Regions from separate parts of the Streptomyces sp. NPDC085524 genome, predicted to be linked through region 1. Evidence: riboswitches for the same ligand, from Rfam matches in the RefSeq annotation. Region 1 holds a riboswitch; each other region holds the start of a gene.

Region 1 (4,777 bases):
GAGCGCGCGGACGACGACCACGCGGGTGGCTCCGGCGTCCAGCACCTCGTCCAGGTTCGTGGCGTCGATGCCGCCGATGGCGAACCAGGGCCGGTCCTGCTGCAGCGAGGCGGCGTACCGGACGAGCCCGAGGCCGGGGGCGTAGCGGCCGGGCTTGGTGGGGGTGGGCCAGCAGGGGCCGGTGCAGAAGTAGTCCACGCCGGGTTCGGCGGCGGCCGCGTCGACCTCGGACTCCGCGTGGCAGGAACGGCCGATCAGCACCCGCTCGCCGAGGATGGCGCGGGCTGCGGGGACGGGGATGTCGCCCTGGCCGAGGTGCAGGACGTCGGAGCCGATGGCGTGGGCGACGTCGGCGCGGTCGTTCACGGCGAGGAGCTTGCCGTGCCGGCGGGCGGCCTCGGCGAACACCTGGAGGTGTTCGAGCTCCTCCCCGGCCTCCATGCCCTTGTCCCGGAGCTGGACGATGTCCACGCCCCCGGCGAGCACGGCGTCCAGGAACTCGGGGAGGTCACCCTGCTTCTTGCGGGCGTCCGTGCACAGGTAGAGCCGGGCGTCGGACAGCTGCTGCATGGGTGTACCCCCCGTGATGGAGGCGGTGTACGGGCGCGAAGGCCCGTACACCGCGGTGGAGCGGAAGCGATGCGTTTCTTTCGGGTCAGAGGGCGAGCGCCTGGGCGCGGCGCTTCACCTCCGTGCCGCGATTCTCGCTCAGCGCCTGCGCGGGGGTGCCGGGCAGGGTCGGATCCGGGGTGAACATCCACTCCAGGATCTCTTCGTCGCTGAAGCCGTCGTCGCGGAGCACCGTCAGCAGGCCGACCAGGCCCTTGACGACCTTGTCGCCGTCGATGAAGGGCGCGGGCACCTGGAGGGAGCGGTTCTCGCCGCGGCGTACGGCGACCAGCTGACCTTCCTTGACCATCTGGCGGACCCGGGTCACCTCGATGCCGAGCATCTCCGAGATGTCGGGGAGGTACAGCCAGGAGGGGACAAGGGCATCGATCTTTGCGTCAATCTCGGTCACACCCCAAGCCTGCCATCTCGGCTCCGCCGCCGGTACCCGAGCCACCCCGTCCGGGGTGCCGCCCGGGGCGGAGCCCCGGGTCTTTCCAGCCCGTCCGGCGTTTGAGGACCGGGGTCCGGGCAGAGCCCGGGGAACGGTGGAGGGGCGGGTTGGGGGACACGGCCCCGCGCAGCGGCCCCCGACCCCGCCCCCGCTCACGCAGCTACCCGGCGGCGGCCGACTTCAGCGGCACCCCGGGGTCGGAGACCTTGGCGGGATCCACGGCCACCCCCGTCTCGATCAGCCGCCGCCCCTGCGCCAGATCCCGCGGCCGCCCCACCGCGAGCACCGCGACCAGCGCACCGCCCTTCAGCCAGCACACCGACCAGGTCTCCCCGTCCGGATCCCCCCGCCACAGCAGCTCGTCCGCCCCGCCGTGATGCCCGGCGTACTGCACGAAGCGCCCGAACTGCTCCGACCAGAAGTACGGGACGGGGTCGTACACCGCACCCGGCTCACCCGCGCCGGGTTCCGCGCCGGCCCCCGCCAGGATGTTCGCCGCGACCGCCCTCGGCCCCTGCAGCGCGTTGTCCCAGTGGTGCACCAGCAGCCGCGCCCCGTACCGCCCCGAGGGGAACGACGCGCAGTCGCCGACCGCGTACACCCCCGGCACGGAGGTGCGCAGGTACTCGTCGGCGGTGACCGACCCGTCCGCCCCGAGCTCCACGCCGGTCCCGGCCAGCCACCCGGTCGCGGGGCGGGCCCCGATGCCGACGACGACCGCCCCGGCGGCCAGCTCGCGGCCGTCCGCCAGCCGCACCCGGCCCGCCTCGACCCCCGCGACCTTCGCGCCGGTGACCAGCTCGGCGCCGGCCTCCCCGTACCAGCGCCCCATCGGCGCGGCGACCTCCTCCGGCAGGGCCCCCGCGAGCACCCGGTCGGCGGCCTCGACCACCGTCACCGCGCAGCCCGCCTCCCGGGCCGCGGTGGCGAACTCGGCGCCGATCCAGCCCGCCCCGACGACCACGACCGAGGGGGCCTCCGCCAGGACCGGGCGCAGCCGGGCCGCGTCGTCGAGGGTGCGCAGCAGGTGCACGCCGGGGACGCCCTCCGTCCCCGGAAGGGTCAGCGGCTCGGCTCCGGTGGCCAGCACGAGGACCTCGTACGGGACCGGCCCCGCCTCGGTGTCCAGTTCCCGTTCGGCGGCACGCAGCCCCGTGACCTCGGTGCCGAGCCTGAGCTCGATGCCGAGCCCCTCGAAGTCCACGTCGAAGGCGGAGTCCTCGGCCTTGCCGAGCAGGACCGCCTTGGAGAGCGGGGGCCGGTCGTAGGGCTGGTGCGGTTCGGCGCCCAGCAGGGTCACGGGGCCGGCGTAGCCCTGCTCCCGCAGGGCCACCGCGGTCTGCACACCGGCCATTCCGGCGCCGACGATCACGACGCCGCTCTGATAGTTCTCCGTCTGCTCACTCACCCGGACACCCTAATCTTCTGACGCTCCGTCAGGAATAGGTGCCGCCTTACCCGCCGTCGGCGGCCGGGTTAGTCTGGCCACCGTACCTATCGCGGGAGTCCGGCGCACCGGGCTGAGAGGGAGGCTGGACGGCCTCCGACCGTACGAACCTGATCCGGGTCATGCCGGCGAAGGGAGGGGCTGGACGCCCATGCTTTCATCTCGGAATCGAACGGGACCCGGAACGGGACCCGGAACGCAATCCGGAAACGGACTCGGAACGGGATCCGCAACGGGATCCGACGTCCTCGTCATCGGCGGCGGGATCATCGGCCTGGTCACCGCCTGGCGGGCCGCCGAGCGCGGCCTGCGGACCGTGCTCGCCGACCCGGCCCCCGGCGGCGGCGCCGCCCAGGTCGCGGCCGGCATGCTCGCCCCCGTCACCGAACTGCACTACGGCGAGGAGGCCCTGCTGGGCCTCGGCCTCGCCTCCGCCGAGCGCTATCCGCAGTTCGCCGCCGAGCTCGCCGAAGCCAGCGGCGGCATGGACATCGGCTACCGCGCCTGCGGCACCCTCGCCGTCGCCCTCGACTCCGACGACCGCCTCCACCTGCGCGAACTGCACGCCCTGCAGCGCCGCTGCGGCCTGGAGTCCGAATGGCTCACCGGCCGCGAGTGCCGCCGCCTGGAGCCCATGCTGGCCCCCGGCGTCCGCGGCGGCCTGCGCGTGGACGGCGACCACCAGGTCGACCCGCGCCGGCTCGCGGCCGCCCTGCTCGCCGCCTGCGAGCGGGCCGGGGTGATCATCCACCGGGCGAACGCGGAACGGCTCCTGGTCACCGCCGACCGCGCGGCCGGCGCCGTACTGGACGACGGTACGGAGCTGCACGCGAGCCAGGTGGTCCTCGCGGCGGGCTCGCTGAGCTGCAAGCTGCCCGGCGTGCCGCCGGAGGCCGCCGTACCCGTCCGGCCGGTCAAGGGCCAGGTCCTGCGGCTCTCCGTACCGGCGGCGTACGCACCGTTCCTGTCCCGGACCGTACGGGCCGTCGTACGCGGCAGCCATGTCTACCTGGTGCCGCGCGAGAACGGGGAACTCGTCCTCGGCGCCACCAGCGAGGAACTCGGCTGGGACACCACCGTCACCGCCGGCGGGGTCTACGAACTCCTCCGCGACGCCCACGAGCTGGTGCCCGGCATCACCGAACTCCCCCTCGTCGAGACCAAGGCCGGCCTGCGCCCCGGCTCCCCCGACAACGCCCCGCTGCTCGGCCCCACCGAGCTGCCGGGCCTGCACCTGGCCACCGGCCACTACCGCAACGGGGTCCTGCTCACCCCCCTCACCGGCGACGTCCTGGCGGAGCTGCTGACCACCGGCGAACTCCCGCCGATCGCCCGCCCCTTCTCCCCCCGCCGGTTCTCCGCCGCACGTCAGGAGTCCTACGCATGACCATCTCCGTCAACGGCGAGCCGCGCGAGATCGCGGCCGGCACCACCCTGGACTCGGTGGTCGCCACCCTCACCACCGCCCCCTCCGGGGTCGCGGCCGCGCTCAACGAGACCGTCGTGCCGCGCGGCCAGTGGCCCGCCACGGCGCTGGGCGACGGCGACCGGGTCGAGATCCTCACCGCGGTCCAGGGAGGCTGAACGACATGGCGGACGACCTCTTCACCCTCGGCGGCCGGACCTTCTCCTCCCGCCTGATCATGGGCACGGGCGGGGCCCCGAGCCTGGACGTCCTGGAGCGCGCACTGGTCGCGTCCGGCACGGAGCTCACGACCGTCGCGATGCGCCGCCTGGACCCGACGGTCCAGGGGTCCGTCCTCTCGGTCCTCACCAAGCTCGGCATCGCCGTCCTCCCCAACACCGCGGGCTGCTTCACGGCGGGCGAGGCCGTCCTGACGGCGCGCCTCGCGCGGGAGGCCCTGGGCACGGACTGGATCAAACTGGAGGTCGTCGCGGACGAGCGAACCCTCCTGCCCGACGGCGTCGAACTCCTCGACGCGGCCGAGGTCCTGGTCGACGAGGGCTTCACCGTCCTCCCCTACACCAACGACGACCCGGTGCTGGCGCGCAAGCTCGAGGACGTGGGCTGCGCGGCGATCATGCCGCTCGGCTCCCCCATCGGGTCGGGCATGGGCATCCGCAACCCGCACAACTTCGAGCTGATCACCGAGCGCGCGGGCGTCCCGGTCATCCTCGACGCCGGGGCCGGGACGGCCTCGGACGTGGCCCTCGCCATGGAACTCGGCTGCGACGCGGTGATGCTCGCCTCCGCGGTCACCCGCGCCCAGTCCCCCGCCCTGATGGCGGCGGCCATGCGGGACGCG
Region 2 (4,777 bases), on a different contig from region 1:
TCCAGGTGGGCGGCGACCGGGCGCTGTTCCGCGCGAGTGCGGCTCCGCTCGTCGCGTTCCTCGACCGGACCGACCGGCTGGTGCCGCTCGGTCAGGAGCGGAACCTGGGCGATTTCGAGGAGAGCCTCGACGAGGCGCTCATCAAGATCCTCGCCGAGTCGAAGCAGAACGAGCAGAACGCGGGCTGACGCACACTGCAGAACAGCTGACGCACCACTGCAGAACAACGGCACATGCAATACGGGCTACACCTTCAACACCTGCTGCAACACCGGCCACACCTGAAACACAGGGAATGCCGACGTCCGCTGACCGACGGACGAATCCGGCCGATCACCAATCACCAGGACCGGCTCAGCGGGTCGATGCGCCGAGCGCCACGGCCCACCGGCTTTCCCGGGCAGCACCGCACGCGATCCGACCCGTCGCGTCCAACGATGCAGATGCCCTTCGCCCCGTTCGGCGAGAACCCCGTTCGGCGAGAACCGTCATTCAGCGCTTGCGCCGCCGGCCCCGGCCGCCGCGGACCGGCCCCGAGGCCGGCGAGGCGGTCGGGGACCCCGGCCGGTCGGCCGAAACGACCAGCGCGGCCAGTGCCGTGGTCACCGGGACCGAGGCCACGAGCCCGATCGAGCCCACGAGGGTCCGTACGATCTCCTCCGCGACCAGCTCGCTGTTGGCCACGGACCCCATGCTGCTGTTCGCGATCGAGAACAGGAGAAGCAAGGGCAGGGCGGCGCCCGCATAGGCCAGGACGAGCGTGTTGACCACCGACGCGATGTGGTCGCGGCCGATCCGGATGGCCGCCCGGTAGAGCCCGCGCGGGCCCATCGACGGGTCGGCCTGGTGGAGTTCCCAGACTGCCGAGGTCTGGGTGACCGTCACGTCGTCGAGCACGCCCAGGGATCCGATGATCACGCCCGCGAGCAGCAAACCGCTCATGTCGATCTGCGGGTAGAGCCCGTGGATCAGCCCGGTGTTGTCATCGGTGTTGCCGCTGAGGAACGCCCAGTCGATGAACACCGAGCCCAGCAGCCCGATCAGCAGCAGCGAGACCAGCGTGCCGAGGACGGCGACCGAGGTGCGCGCCGTCAGCCCGTGGCACATGTACAGGGCGATCAGCATGATGGCGCTCGCGCCGATGACCGCGACGAGCAGCGGATTCGAACCCTGGAGGATGGCCGGGAGGATGAACAGGGTCAGCACGCCGAAGCTGACGGCCAGCGCGATCAGGGCGAACACCCCGCGCATCCGCCCGACGAGCACGACCGCGAGGGCGAAGATGCCGGCGAGCAGGGCCAGCGGGAACTTGCGGTTCACGTCGATCACCGAGTACTGGAGGTCGTGCGGGGCGTCGGGCGCGTAGGCCACGACCACCTCCTGCCCCTTCTCCAACTGCCGCGGCGCACCCGGCTGGACGACCTCGACGAAGGTCCGTCCCTTGTCCCCGCCCGTGCGGACCTCGACAGTGGCCTTCTTGCACTCGCCGGTCTGGGCGGCCTGCGCCTCGCGCCCCTCGGGGGTGGAGGTGTCGCCCGTCGGAGGTACCTGCGAGGCGTTCACGGATTTGCAGTCGACATGCTCCAGTGACACGACCGCGCCCTGTTGGGTCTGCCGGTCGAAACCGACCCCCGTGCGCTCGTGGGCGGGTGCTCCGCCCGGCCAGAGCACGGCCATGCCGACGAAGACGGCGGCGGCGAAGGGGATCAGTACGGCCGCGATGACCTTGCGCAGGTGCTTCGAGCCGGGGGCCGCCGGACCGTGGCCATGGCCGTGTCCATGTCCGTGTCCGTGGCCCTGTGCGTGCCCGTGTCCGTCGTGGTCGGGGCCGGGTGGACGCCCGGAGGCGCGCCCCGGACCCCGGCGCTCGTGGCCGGTGTGGTCGTGGGGCTCGCTGGGCTTCGTGGGGGGATGCGGCGAAGACGTCACCGGCAGATCATCGCAAGAGATGAGGGGGCCCACTGTTCAGCACGCCATGGATGGCGCTAGCGTGGGGGCTACTTTGCACAACGCGGGAGCTCGGAGCACCGGGCTGAGAGGGCGCTGATCACCGTACGCACATCACAGATGTGTACGGGAGGAGGCTGCGTCGACCGCCGAACCTGTTACCGGGTAATGCCGGCGTAGGGAGATCAGGTCTCATGACCATTCAGGACGACGCACGCACGCCTGCCGTCAGCCAGGACGACGACGGCCAGACCGAGCGCCAGCCCGGCTGGCACAAGGGATACCTGGCGGGCTCCCGCCCCGACATCCGGGTGCCGGTCCGCCAGGTCCACCTCACCAACGGCAAGGACGTGACGCTCTACGACACGTCCGGTCCGTACACCGACCCCCAGATCGAGACCGACGTCCGCCGGGGCCTGCCCCCGCTGCGCGAGAACTGGATCATCGGTCGCGGCGACACCGAGGAGTACGCGGGCCGCCCCGTGCGCCCCGAGGACGACGGCATCAAGCACACCTCGCCGCGCGGCGGGCTCAAGAACCTCGACGCGGTCTTCCCGGGCCGCCCCCGCCAGCCCCGCCGGGGCCGCGGCGGCGCCGCCGTCACGCAGCTCGCGTACGCCCGCCGGGGCGAGATCACCCCGGAGATGGAGTACGTCGCGATCCGCGAGAACGTCTCCCCCGAGGTCGTCCGCGAGGAGATCGCCGCAGGCCGCGCGGTGCTTCCGGCGAACGTGAACCACCCGGAGATCGAGCCGATGATCATCGGCAAGCGGTTCCTGGTGAAGGTCAACGCCAACATCGGCAACTCCGCCGTCACCTCCTCCATCGAGGAGGAGGTGGAGAAGATGACCTGGGCCACCCGCTGGGGCGCGGACACGGTCATGGACCTCTCCACGGGCCGCAACATCCACACCACCCGCGAGTGGGTCCTGCGCAACTCCCCCGTGCCGATCGGCACCGTGCCGCTCTACCAGGCCCTCGAGAAGGTCGACGGCCGTGCCGAGGACCTGACCTGGGAGATCTACAAGGACACGGTCATCGAGCAGGCCGAGCAGGGCGTCGACTACATGACGGTGCACGCCGGCGTGCTGCTCCCGTACGTCCCGCTGACCGCCCGCCGCAAGACCGGCATCGTCTCCCGCGGCGGCTCGATCATGGCCGCGTGGTGCCTCGCGCACCACAAGGAGAACTTCCTCTACACGAACTTCGAGGAGCTCTGCGAGATCCTCGCGACGTACGACGTCACCTACTCGCTCGGTGACGGCCTGCGCCCCGGTTCGATCGCGGACGCCAACGACGCGGCGCAGTTCGCGGAGCTGAAGACGCTCGGCGAGCTCAACACGATCGCCAAGCGCCACAACGTGCAGACCATGATCGAGGGCCCGGGCCACGTCCCGATGCACAAGATCAAGGAGAACATCGACCTCCAGCAGGAGATCTGCGAGGAGGCGCCGTTCTACACGCTCGGCCCGCTGACCACGGACGTCGCGCCCGCGTACGACCACATCACCTCTGGCATCGGCGCCGCGATGATCGCCTGGTGGGGCACCGCGATGCTCTGCTACGTCACGCCCAAGGAGCACCTGGGCCTGCCCAACCGCGACGACGTGAAGACCGGCGTCATCACGTACAAGATCGCGGCGCACGCCGCCGACCTGGCCAAGGGCCACCCGGGCGCCCAGGACTGGGACGACGCCCTGTCGGACGCGCGGTTCGAGTTCCGCTGGGAGGACCAGTTCAACCTGGCCCTCGACCCGGACACGGCCCGCGAGTTCCACGACGAGACCCTTCCCGCCGAGCCGGCCAAGACCGCGCACTTCTGCTCCATGTGCGGCCCGAAGTTCTGCTCCATGAAGATCTCGCAGGACATCCGCCGCGAGCACGGCGGTGACCTGAAGGCCGAGGAGATCGAGGCGGGCATGGCGGAGAAGTCCGCCGAGTTCGCGGCCTCGGGCAACCGCGTGTACCTGCCGCTGGCGGACTGACCTCCGCTTCGGGGCACGACGGAAGGGCCCGCGACACCGAGGGGGGAGTCGCGGGCCCTTTCCCGCCGTCCAGGACGTATGCGGCGGTCAGGCGGGGACCTGGGCGGCCAGGCCCAGCTTGCGCCGGGCGAATTCGAGGTTCGCGAGGATCCGGTCGTGCTCCTCCAGGGGGAGGCTGCCTTCCTCGAGGAGGCGCTGGCAGCACTCCAGCGATTCCTGGTACTCGCCCACCCAGTACGAGGCCACAGCGAGTTCGTCGAGGGCGCGCCACGAGTGCCACGCGAACTCCACGAACAGGATGTCGTCCGGCGGCGGGATCCGCACCGCCTGCCGGGCGAACGTGTAGGCGAGCGGCCAGCGGCCTTCGAGGCGGCAGAGGCGGGCGAGCTCGCCGATGGCCTCGGCGCGCGAGGGGCGGCTCTCGTACGCGCGCAGGAAACGGTCCGTCACCTCGGCCTGCGGCCTCTTGAGGTTGGCCGCGAGCCGGGCGGCGTAGAGCCGGGCGCAGTAGGTCTCCTCGACCCAGCCGCCCATGGCGACCCGGTGGTCGTAGGCGGCGAGGGACTTCTCCGGCTCTCCCGCGTCGCGCCAGCTCTGGGCCAGGTAGAAGGCGTACCGGGTGTTGTCGGGTTCCTTCGCCAGCCCTTCGGTGAGGACCTCGGCGTCGCGCAGGTACTTCGCCCGCTGGCCGCCCTCCCGCAGACGCGCCCCGCCGCCGACGGAGAGGATGTTGAAGCCCTCGATCACGTCGCGGGTGTAGTCGGTGCCGCATTCGATGTACTCGTGGAGCACGCCCACGTACCGCCAGGGCAGCCGGTTGGAGACCAGTGCAGGCCGCCAGTGGA
Region 3 (4,777 bases), on a different contig from region 1:
CGGTGCCGACGACCACGGTGGGCAGCACGAACGGGACGGTCACCAGGGCCCGCAGCAGCTGTTTGCCGGGGAACTCGAAGCGGGCGAAGACGTACGCCGCGGGGAGTGCGATCACCAGCGTGAGCGCGGTGGAGGCGAGTGCCTGCCAGGTGGTGAACCAGAGCACGCCCGCGATGTCGGGGCGGGTGATCACCGCGCCGATCCGGCCGAACTGCCAGCCGGTGTCGGTCTTGAGGCCGCGCCCGAGGATCGCGGCCACGGGGTAGGCGAAGAACAGCCCGAAGAAGGCCAGGGGCACGGCCATCAGCGCGAGCCGCGCGGCCGTGGCCCGGCCGGACTCGCGGACGGGATGCCGTACCGGCCCGGCCGGGACCGGCGCGGCGTCCCCCGACGCCGCGACCGCTCCCTCGGTACCGCTTACTTCACGACGAGCGCGGTCCATGCCGAGACCCACTGCTCACGGTTCTTCGCGATGGTCTCCGGAGCCACGTTCTCGGGCTTCTCGACCACCACGCCGTGCTTGGTGAACAGCTCCGGCAGGGAAGCGTCCTTCGTCACGGGGTTCACGAACATCTGGAGCGGCATGTCCTCCTGGAACTTCTTGCTGATCAGGAAGTCCACGAGGGCCTTGCCGCCCTCTTCGTTCTTCGCGCCCTTCAGCAGACCCGCGAACTCGGTCTGGCGGAAGCAGGTGCCGGTGGCGACGCCCGTCGGGGCCTCGGCCGGCTGCGGGTCCCCGTACATCACCTCGACCGGCGGGCTGGTGGCGTAGGAGACGACCAGCGGGCGGTCTGCCTTGGCCTTCTTGCCGCCCGCGGAGCCGGAGAAGCGCTCGTTGTAGGCCTGCTCCCAGCCGTCGACGACCTCGACGCCGTTGGCCTTCAGCTTGCTCCAGTAGTCCTTCCAGCCGTCCTCGCCGTACTTGCCGACGGAGGCGAGCAGGAAGCCGAGGCCGGGCGAGGAGGTCGCGGCGTTCTCGGTGACCAGCAGGTTCTTGTACTCCGGCTTGACCAGGTCGTCCAGCGTCTGCGGCGGGGCGATCTTCTTGTCGGCGAAGTAGGCCTTGTCGTAGTTGACGCAGATGTCGCCGGAGTCGACCGGGGTGACCCGGTGCTGCTTGTCGAGCACGAACTCGGGCTTCACATCGGCCAGGCCCTTGGCCTCGTACGGGGTGAAGAGGCCGTTGTCGAGGGCGCGCGAGAGCAGGGTGTTGTCCACGCCGAAGAAGACGTCGCCGCGCGGGGAGCCCTTGGTGAGGATCTCCTGGTTCAGTGCCGCGCCCGCGTCCCCGGACTTCAGTACCTTGACCGTGTAGCCGCTCTGCTGCTCGAACTCCTTGAGGACCGCCTCGGTCACGTTGAAGGAGTCGTGCGTGACGAGCGTGACGGTCTTGGACTTCGGGCTCTCGGTCCCGCCCGCGCTCTTGTCCTTGGCGTCGCCGCCGCCGCAGGCGCTGAGCGTGGTGACGCCCAGCGCGGCCGCGAGCGCGGCGCCCGCGATCTTCTTGGTGGTGCTCACTGGTGATTCCTCCTGGATGACCAGGAGAAGACGCGGCCCTGCCCGGCGCTCTGTGGGAGCGGACGCCGGGCAGGGCGCAACAGCTTGAGTGGTGACCGAACTTCCTACCCCGAATGACCGGGGCGAGGTTCAGAGGGTCTGCGGATGACGGATACCGCACTCTCAGCGCTGTGGCGCTCCCCTGTCGGAATATGAAATTGGTTCGGCCACAGGGTACCCCGTGGCCGATCTCGGCCGGTCAGGACCGGAACCTATCGCTCCGAGGCGGCGAGCTGGCCGCACGCGCCGTCGATCTCCTGGCCGCGGGTGTCCCGTACGGTCACCGGCACGCCGTGGCGGGCGATCGCGTCGACGAAGGCCCGCTCGTCCTCGGGCCGCGAGGCGGTCCACTTGGAGCCGGGCGTCGGGTTCAGCGGGATCAGGTTGACGTGGACGCGCTTGCCCTTGAGCAGCCGGCCCAGGAGGTCACCGCGCCAGGCCTGGTCGTTGATGTCGCGGATCAGCGCGTACTCGATCGAGATGCGGCGGCCGGACTTCTCGGCGTACTCCCACGCGGCGTCGAGGACCTCGCGGACCTTCCAGCGGGTGTTCACCGGGACCAGGGTGTCGCGCAGCTCGTCGTCGGGCGCGTGCAGCGAGACGGCGAGGCGGCACTTGAAGCCCTCGTCGGCGAACCGCAGCATCGCCGGGACCAGGCCCACGGTGGAGACGGTGATGCCGCGCTGCGACAGTCCGAGGCCGTCGGGCTCCGGGTCGGTGAGACGGCGGATGGCGCCGACGACGCGGTTGTAGTTGGCGAGGGGCTCGCCCATGCCCATGAAGACGATGTTCGACAGGCGGGCGGGGCCGCCCGGAACCTCGCCGTCGCGCAGGGCGCGCATGCCGTCGACGATCTGGTGCACGATCTCGGCGGTGGACAGGTTGCGGTCCAGACCGGCCTGGCCGGTGGCGCAGAACGGGCAGTTCATGCCGCAGCCGGCCTGCGAGGAGATGCACATGGTGACCCGGTCGGGGTAGCGCATCAGCACGGACTCGACGAGCGTTCCGTCGTGCAGCTTCCACAGGGTCTTGCGGGTGGTGTCGTCGTCGCACGAGATGTGCCGGACGACGTTCATCAGCTCGGGCAGCAGCTCCTGCTGGAGCTTCTCGCGGGACGCGGCGGGGATGTCGGTCCACTCGGCCGGGTCGTGCGCGTACCGGGCGAAGTAGTGCTGGGAGAGCTGCTTGGCCCGGAAGGGCTTCTCACCGATCGCGGCCACCGCCTCGCGGCGCTCGGCGGGGGTCATGTCGGCGAGGTGCCGCGGAGGCTTCTTGGCGCCACGCGGCGCGACGAAGGTGAGCTCTCCCGGAACGGGGCGGGCCATGATCGGGTACTCCTCGATGGGGCGAGGTCCGGGCGCGCGACTCCGCCGGTGCGGAGCGGACCGCGGCTCGACGGGAGCCGGGAGACCTCTCACGGGCCGTCCCCGCAGACGCGGAACGGCAAAGGCGCGCCACTCGCGAGTGGCGCGCCTTTTAGGATAACCCGCTCCGCGGGAGACGGCCGATGCCGAAGGTCCCCCGGCCGACGCCGGCCGAGGCCGTCGTCGGCAGCCGGGGTGTCAGCCGGTGCCGACGAAGGCCGCCAGCAGCAGCCACACCACGGGGGCGGTCGGCAGCAGGGAGTCGAGGCGGTCCATGATGCCGCCGTGCCCCGGGAGCAGGGTGCCCATGTCCTTGATGCCGAGGTCCCGCTTGATCATCGACTCGCCCAGGTCGCCCAGGGTGGCGCTGACCGCGACCGCGAGGCCCAGCAGCAGGCCCTGCCACCAGGCACCGCCGTCGATCAGGAACTCCATGCACAGGGCGCCCGCCGCCATGGCGAAGGCCACCGCGCCGAAGAGCCCCTCGCGGGTCTTCCCGGGGCTGATGCGCGGCGCGAGCTTCGTCTTGCCGAAGCGCCAGCCCACCGCGTAGGCCCCGGTGTCGCTGACCACGGTCAGCACGAGGAAGGTCACCACGCGCTGCGGTCCGTCGTCGGCGGTGAGCAGCATCGCGACGAAGGTGGCGAGGAACGGCACGTAGAACGCCGCGAAGACGCCGGCCGTGACGTCCTTGAGGTAGTCCTCGGGCGGCTCGGTCATCCGCCACACCAGTACCGCGAGGGCCGTCAGGGCCATCGCGACCCAGGCCCCCTCGGCCCCGCGGACGTATCCGGCGATGACCATGGCGGCGCCGCCCACGGCGAGCGGGACGAGAGGGGCCTTGATGCCCTTCTTCTCCTGCAGCCGGGAGGTGAGCTCCCACAGTCCCACGACGACCGCGACGACGACGACGCCGACGAAGACCGCCTTGACGATGAACAGCGAAGCGAAGATCACTGCGCCGAGGCCGACGCCGACCCCTATGGCGGCACGCAGGTCCCGCCCCGCGCGCTTCTTCTGCGGCGGGGGCGGGGGGTCCTGCGGTGCCGGCGAAGGCGGGGGCGGGGGGCTGGGCATGGGCTCCTGCGGCGGCGTCTCGTCGCGGAAGAGGGGGCCGCCGTCCGGGGCGGCCCCCCGATCGCGTGCTTCCCGGTCGTCGAAGTCACGGCCGGCGGCATCGGGCACGATGGGCATGGGCCGAGTGTGCGGGCCCACCTGTGCATCGTATGCGGGACCCGCCGGAACCGGCTCCGGCTGCCAGGAAGAGTCGTTCATCAGACTTCGAGGAGCTCGGCTTCCTTGTGCTTGAGGAGCTCGTCCACCTGCGCGACGTACTTCGCGGTGGTGTCGTCGAGCTCCTTCTCGGCGCGGCGCACCTCGTCCTCGCCGGCTTCCTTGTCCTTGACGAGCTTGTCGAGGGCGTCCTTGGCCTTGCGGCGGACGGCGCGGATCGAGACCTTGGAGTCCTCGGCCTTGGTGCGCGCGACCTTGATGTACTCCTTGCGGCGGTCCTGCGTCAGCTCGGGGAAGGTCACCCGGATGATGCTGCCGTCGTTGCTCGGGTTGACACCGAGGTCGGAGTCGCGGATGGCCTGCTCGATGTTGCGCAGCGCGCTCTTGTCGAACGGGGTCACGATCGCCATGCGCGGCTCGGGCACCGAGAAGGAGGCGAGCTGGTTGATGGGCGTGATGGCGCCGTAGTAGTCCGCCACGATCTTGTTGAACATCGCCGGGTGCGCACGGCCGGTGCGAATCGCGGCGAAGTCTTCCTTGGCGACGACGACGGCCTTTTCCATCTTCTCCTCGGCCTCGAGGAGGATCTCTTCGGTCACCACGTGCTCCTGCATGTCTTGAAT

What was found. A riboswitch is a leader RNA that binds a small molecule or an ion and turns the genes downstream of it on or off. The one in region 1 is predicted to bind thiamine pyrophosphate.
Region 2: linked by a shared signal. The riboswitch ahead of thiC (phosphomethylpyrimidine synthase ThiC) and the one ahead of thiO (glycine oxidase ThiO) in region 1 are both predicted to bind thiamine pyrophosphate.
Region 3: linked by a shared signal. The riboswitch ahead of ACIGFK_RS12550 (thiamine ABC transporter substrate binding subunit) and the one ahead of thiO (glycine oxidase ThiO) in region 1 are both predicted to bind thiamine pyrophosphate.

The regions. Positions count from the first base shown of each region.
Region 1 is NZ_JBITTH010000005.1:369,740-374,516, forward strand. It holds gene thiE (thiamine phosphate synthase) at 1-570, opposite strand, end outside; gene ACIGFK_RS10435 (Rv2175c family DNA-binding protein) at 656-1,021, opposite strand; gene ACIGFK_RS10440 (NAD(P)/FAD-dependent oxidoreductase) at 1,224-2,471, opposite strand; TPP riboswitch at 2,553-2,664, shown strand; gene thiO (glycine oxidase ThiO) at 2,662-3,897, shown strand; gene thiS (sulfur carrier protein ThiS) at 3,894-4,094, shown strand; gene ACIGFK_RS10455 (thiazole synthase) at 4,100-4,777, shown strand, end outside.
Region 2 is NZ_JBITTH010000004.1:223,132-227,908, reverse strand. It holds gene ACIGFK_RS07950 (SsgA family sporulation/cell division regulator) at 1-188, shown strand, start outside; gene ACIGFK_RS07945 (YibE/F family protein) at 493-1,929, opposite strand; TPP riboswitch at 2,002-2,147, shown strand; gene thiC (phosphomethylpyrimidine synthase ThiC) at 2,142-3,932, shown strand; gene ACIGFK_RS07935 (glycosyltransferase) at 4,020-4,777, opposite strand, start outside.
Region 3 is NZ_JBITTH010000007.1:94,745-99,521, forward strand. It holds gene ACIGFK_RS12545 (ABC transporter permease) at 1-304, opposite strand, end outside; gene ACIGFK_RS12550 (thiamine ABC transporter substrate binding subunit) at 418-1,518, opposite strand; TPP riboswitch at 1,602-1,711, opposite strand; gene rlmN (23S rRNA (adenine(2503)-C(2))-methyltransferase RlmN) at 1,770-2,882, opposite strand; gene ACIGFK_RS12560 (phosphatidate cytidylyltransferase) at 3,120-4,196, opposite strand; gene frr (ribosome recycling factor) at 4,196-4,753, opposite strand.